One region of the Bacillus sp. Pc3 genome, then DNA from elsewhere that is predicted to be linked to it. Evidence: riboswitches for the same ligand, from Rfam matches in the RefSeq annotation. Region 1 holds a riboswitch; the other holds the start of a gene.
The links. Region 1 has a riboswitch for lysine ahead of SB24_RS13515 (amino acid permease). Riboswitches for the same ligand answer to the same signal wherever they lie in the genome.

Region 2: linked by a shared signal. The riboswitch ahead of SB24_RS15900 (aspartate kinase) and the one ahead of SB24_RS13515 (amino acid permease) in region 1 are both predicted to bind lysine.

What each region holds. Positions count from the first base shown of each region.
Region 1 is NZ_CP010406.1:2,840,060-2,843,271, forward strand. It holds gene SB24_RS13500 (LTA synthase family protein) at 1-758, opposite strand, end outside; gene SB24_RS13505 (metal-dependent hydrolase) at 800-1,282, opposite strand; gene sspJ (small acid-soluble spore protein SspJ) at 1,466-1,606, shown strand; lysine riboswitch at 1,728-1,908, shown strand; gene SB24_RS13515 (amino acid permease) at 2,019-3,212, shown strand, end outside.
Region 2 is NZ_CP010406.1:3,302,688-3,305,899, forward strand. It holds gene uvrC (excinuclease ABC subunit UvrC) at 1-1,496, shown strand, start outside; lysine riboswitch at 1,558-1,737, shown strand; gene SB24_RS15900 (aspartate kinase) at 1,863-3,092, shown strand; gene SB24_RS15905 (YslB family protein) at 3,139-3,212, opposite strand, start outside.

The sequences.
Region 1 (3,212 bases):
GTTGATTCGAGCGTAACAAAAATCACATTGCGCCCCTTTGCGAGCCCGAACTTTGATTCGGACGGCCTGCTGTAGTCGGCTTGAGTGTAATTCGCGACCGCAGCAAGGCTGTCTTCGTCGGCAAACGCTTTAGCTCCTGCATTCAGCGTCTGCGAAATGGTGTCATACAAATGAAAGTGGAACAGGCCGATTCCTTTTACGAGCGCTTCACGATCAAAAGGGTGCTTGAACAGCTTCGGCTGCTCGGCCTCAGACAGCGCAAGGTTGCACAGCATGAGGCCGGCTGATGCCCACGCATACGCTTTAACGGTACGGGTGCTGGCTTTCCCTTTATCGGCTTTGTGCCTTTTACCAAGGTAAAACAAAACCGCAATATCCAAAAATAAAGCGATATAAAGCGGGTGAAACAGCTCTTGGACGCTGCTTCCCATATCACCCATATTGCTCGCCTGAAACAAAACCGGTATGGTGATAAAATCAATATAAAACCCGTAAAACACCGTATTCGCGATTAAAATCCCCGTCAGCATCACATTTGCCGAAAGCAGAAAGATCCGCTGTTTTTTTTCTGTCAGCAAGAGGGCGATGCCGAACAGCGGCACAATGAAGCTCAGCGGATTAATGAGAAGCAGACATTCCTCAAGAACCGAGTTGTTCTGCAGATCAAAACCGAGCTTATAAACGGCATAGGTTTTCATCCACATGAACAGGATGGACAGGCATAAAAACCGATGATTGCTGAAAAAGGTTTTCTTCATATGTATGACTCCTCACCCTAAAAGCGAAAGATGCTTTTTGTTTAAGAGATGCGGCCGTGAACCAGTTCGTATAAATAATAGCAGGATACAATCGTTAAGCCGGCCAGCACAAGCTGCTCCGAAAAACTCCCCGTTCTCATATAAAGGGGAAGACGGAAGTGGATGGCGGACGGAAACAGCAGTTTAATGCCGTTGACGGTCCATGCGTCAAGCACAAGATGACTCGCCATTCCGATCATCAGTCCGGCGGAAATGCTCGGATTCGGAATATAGGTTGCCGTAATGAAAAACATAATAAGCATAAACAGCAGGCTGTGTGTAAACGTTCTGTGGCCGAACACCGTGCTTACGATTTTGGACAGAACGGGCAGCGTTCTGCCAATTTTGCTTTTCGTATGGCATATGTCGGGAATCAGCGCCCCGAGGGCACCCGCTGAGGTCATAAGGACCGGATCATACCCGTAATAATACGCAATTGCGGAACAAGAAGCGATGCCTCCCATGATGTGTGTTTTTCCTGTCATTTTTCGCTTCTCCTTTTTATTTTTGCCAAAATCCCCTGAATTACAAATATATCAAGAGAATGCATGTTTGATCAACAAACTTTACCTGTTCCGCCAAAAGGAAGGAGACGGGGATTCCGCATATTCTGCCGCGGAAAAAGACACATTATAGGTGTACCTATATTTGATAAAGAGGTGATACAGATGGCTTTCTTTAACAAAGAAAAAGGAAAAAACAGCGATAAAAACAAAAACGTCATTCAAGGCGCGCTTGAAGACGCCGGTGCAGCTCTGAAAGACGATCCGCTTCAAGAAGCTGTTCAAAAGAAAAAAAACAACCGCTGACCATATAAGACGGGTAGGGCGAACGCTCTATCCGTTTTCATCTAATTTTTCCCTTTGACAGATCTTTTTATCTCTGATAACCTCTGAGTAGAATTGAATGATAAAAATCCTCACTCTTTCTCGGTGAGGTAGAGGTTGCGCTTGATGATGAGTCGCACATGCCAGGCTGATAGGGGCCGTAAAACATGTGTTAAAGGCATCAGCGCCGAAGTGTAAAGAAAGCCGATCCTTCTTTATGCTGGGACTGTATCTGAATAAGTGCAGGACTGCCGCGTGCTTTTTCGCGGAGGGCTATCCGGAGATCAAGGGTGTGTGTGTTTCTTTAAGCATGGACTTTTGTTCAGGCTTTTTTTGCGTGTAAATATGATCTCGGGGTCTGGTCCGTACGAATGAACAACCAGGAGGTACAGGAATGGAACAGACGAAAAAATGGGGTTTTTGGTTATTAACGGCGTTTGTCGTAGGAAATATGGTAGGCTCGGGCATCTTTTCGCTTCCGAGTACGCTCGCAAAAATCGCGAGCCCGTTCGGCGCTACATCGGCATGGCTTTTAACGGGAGCCGGTGTGTTAATGATCGCGCTGGTCTTCGGCCACTTATCCATCCGCAAGCCTGAGCTGACGGCGGGGCCGCAAAGCTATGCGCGTGCGCTGTTCAGCGATCGGAAAAAAGGGAATGCAGCGGGCTTCACGATGGTCTGGGGCTACTGGGTGGCGAGCTGGATCAGCAACGTGGCGATCATCACGAGCCTTGCCGGATATTTAACATCATTTTTCCCGATTTTAACGGATAAGCGTGAAATGTTTTCGATCGGCGGTCAGGCGGTTACGCTCGGCCAGCTGCTGACGTTTGCCGTATGTACGGTTTTATTATGGGGCACTCACACGATTCTCGTCACCAGCATTAACGGTGCGAGTAAATTAAATTTCGTCACGACGTTTTCAAAAGTATTAGGATTTATCTTCTTTATCATTGCAGGTTTATTTGTGTTTCAAACGTCGTTTTTCGATCATTTTTATTTTCCGGTTCAAACAGGTCCTCACACAGTTGAGGGAATCGGCGGACAGATCCACAATGCGGCGATTTCAACATTATGGGCGTTCGTCGGAATTGAATCGGCAGTCATTTTATCCGGGCGCGCCCGTTCGCAGCGTGACGTGAAACGCGCCACCATTACCGGATTATTGATCGCGCTTGGCATCTATATCATCGTGACATTGATTACGATGGGCGTGCTTCCGCATGGTAAGCTTGTCGGCTCGGAAAAACCGTTTGTTGACGTATTGTACGCGATCGTCGGCAATGCGGGAAGCGTCATCATGGCGATTCTGGCGATTTTGTGTCTGTTCGGAACGATGCTCGGCTGGATTCTTCTCGGCTCTGAAGTTCCGTATCAAGCGGCGAAATCAGGAGACTTTCCCGCTGCTTTTGCAAAAACGAATAAACAGGGCAGCCCGGTTGTGTCGTTAATCGTAACGAACGTGATGTCACAGATCTTTATCTTTTCAGTTATTTCCCGGACGATCAGTGACGCGTTTACGTTTTTAACGACGGCGGCGACGCTCGCTTATCTGATTCCGTATCTCGTGTCAGCGTTTTACAGCCTG
Region 2 (3,212 bases), 460 kb from region 1:
TGAAAGATGATAAAACCTATCCCTTTATTAAAATCACCCATGAACGCCATCCGCGGCTGATTGTCACCCGGAATGTCAAAAAAGACAAAGGACGCTATTTCGGCCCGTATCCGAATGTGCAGGCGGCGCGGGAAACGAAAAAACTGCTGGACCGCCTTTACCCGCTCAGGAAATGCTCAAAGCTACCGGACCGCGTCTGTCTATATTATCATCTCGGACAATGCCTCGCCCCATGTGTAAAGGATATATCTGAGGAGACAAACCGCGAGATTGTTGAAGACATTACCCGTTTTTTAAAGGGAGGGCATAACGAAATCAAAAAAGAGCTCGAAGCGAAAATGGCAGAAGCGGCGGAAAAGCTTGAATTTGAACGGGCTAAAGAATTCCGCGACCAGCTTGCTCACATCGAATCGACGATGGAGAAGCAAAAAATGACCATGAATGACCTTCTGGACCGCGATGTGTTTGCATATGCCTACGATAAAGGCTGGATGTGCGTCCAAGTCTTTTTCATACGCCAAGGAAAACTGATCGAACGCGACGTCAGCATGTTTCCGATGTATCAGGAAGCGGATGAAGAATTTCTGACCTTCATCGGCCAGTTCTACTCTAAAAACAATCACTTTCTGCCTAAGGAAATTCTGGTGCCTGACAGCGTTGACAGGGACATGATCACCGAGTTGTTGGAAACCGCCGTGCATCAGCCGAAAAAAGGCCCGAAAAAAGAGCTGCTTCTGCTTGCGCACAAAAATGCGAAAATCGCCCTGCGGGAAAAATTCTCGTTAATCGAGCGGGATGAGGAACGGTCAATCGGTGCAGCCGAACGGCTCGGCGAAGCGCTGAATATTTATACGCCGCATCGGATTGAAGCGTTTGACAACTCCAATATTCAAGGCACAAACCCCGTATCGGCCATGATTGTCTTTATTGACGGAAAACCGAATAAAAAGGAATACCGCAAATATAAAATTAAAACCGTAACAGGGCCTGATGATTACGGCTCAATGAGGGAAGTCGTCAGAAGAAGATACACGAGGGTGCTTCGCGAAAACCTTCCGCTGCCGGATTTAATCATCATTGACGGCGGAAAAGGGCAGATTAACGCGGCGCGCGACGTGCTCGAGAATGAGCTCGGCCTTGATGTCCCGGTAGCGGGATTGGCGAAAGATGATAAACACCGGACATCCAACCTTTTGATCGGCGACCCGCTTGAACCGGTGTTTCTGGAGCGGAACAGCCAAGAGTTTTACCTGCTTCAGCGCATTCAGGACGAAGTTCACCGTTTTGCGATCAGCTTTCACAGACAGATCCGGGGAAAAAGCGCCTTTCAATCCGTTCTGGATGATATCCCCGGAATCGGCGAAAAACGCAAAAAAATGCTCTTAAAACATTTCGGATCTGTCAAAAAGATGAAGGAAGCAAGCCTTGACGATATCAAAAAAGCGGGTGTGCCGGCCGCGGCGGCCCAGCTGCTGTTTGAAAAATTAAAAAAATAGTATTGTGCTTTTCTGAAAAATCTGCTAGAATGTGAACTAATTTCATAAGATCGTGTTATATGGTGAAGATAGAGGTGCGAACTTCAATAGTAAGCCTTTGGAGAATGATGGATTCTGCGAAAAAGGCTGAAAGGGGAGCGTCGCCGAAGTGTATCACATCCCATCGGTGTGATTTGCTGGCCTTGCATTGAATAAATGTAAGGTTGTCAAGAATTCATTTTCTTGGAGGGCTATCTCGTTGTTCATAATCAATCGTAATGATATGAAAAAGCAATGAGAGCTATTCCTCTCATTGCTTTTTTTATTGTGGACAAAACGCTCTTTTCTCCTCACCCGCACGAACCAAAATGTAAAGGGTGGTCTAGTATGGGTCTTATCGTACAAAAATTCGGAGGCACTTCCGTCGGCTCTGCCGAAAAAATTCAAAATGCCGCAAATCGCGCCATTGCTGAAAAGCAAAAAGGTCATGATGTCGTAGTCGTCGTTTCGGCAATGGGAAAATCAACCGACGCGCTCGTTAACCTCGCGGCTGAAATCACATCTGCACCAAGCAGACGCGAGATGGATATGCTTTTGTCTACGGGAGAGCAGGTCACGATTTCGCTTTTGGCCATGGCGCTTCAGGAAAAAGGATATGACGCCGTCTCTTATACGGGCTGGCAGGCGGGTGTCCGCACGGAAGCCGTTCACGGCAATGCGAGAATTACGGATATTGATATTACGGCGATTCGTTCGCAGCTTGCAGAAGGCAAAATCACAGTCGTTGCCGGTTTTCAGGGCATAACGGAAGACGGAGGCATCACGACGCTCGGACGGGGCGGTTCCGATACGACGGCGGTCGCTCTTGCAGCAGCGCTGGAAGCGGATAAATGCGACATTTATACAGATGTTCCGGGCGTATTTACGACAGATCCGCGGTATGTCCGGTCAGCGAGAAAACTGGCGGGGATTTCTTATGATGAAATGCTGGAGCTTGCAAATCTAGGAGCGGGTGTTCTTCACCCGCGGGCGGTTGAGTTCGCGAAAAACTACCAAGTGCCTTTAGAAGTGCGGTCAAGCACAGAATATGAAGCTGGAACATTAATTGAGGAGGAATCATCAATGGAGCAGAATTTAATCGTCAGAGGAATTGCATTTGAAGACCAGATCACAAGGGTGTCCGTTACGGGCCTTGCAAGCGGATTGACAACACTTTCAACAATTTTCACCGCGCTGGCAAAACGAAACATCAACGTTGACATTATTATTCAGACTCAGTCGGACGATGGGGAAGCGGATATTTCTTTCTCAGTGAAAACGGAAGATGCCGCGCAAACGGTCGCCGTGCTTGAAGAATATAAAAACGCGCTTGACTATGAAAAAATTGAAACCGAAAGAAAACTGGCGAAAGTCTCTATTGTCGGGTCCGGCATGGTTTCAAATCCCGGCGTCGCCGCGGACATGTTTGCCGTACTGGCGGAAAAAAATGTACAAGTCAAAATGGTGAGCACATCTGAAATAAAAGTATCAGCGGTTGTCAGTGAAAATGATATGGTGAAAGCGGTCGAAGCGCTTCATGATGCATTTGAGCTTTCTAAACAGCCGTCTGCCGTATAAACGGGCAGGCAAAAAGGCGGGACTTGGAGTCACCGCCTTTTTTCAATTATACAGGGTCCTTCATATCCCATTTTACAGTCAGAACGACTTTATCCGCTCTCTTTTTTACCTGTTCATAAG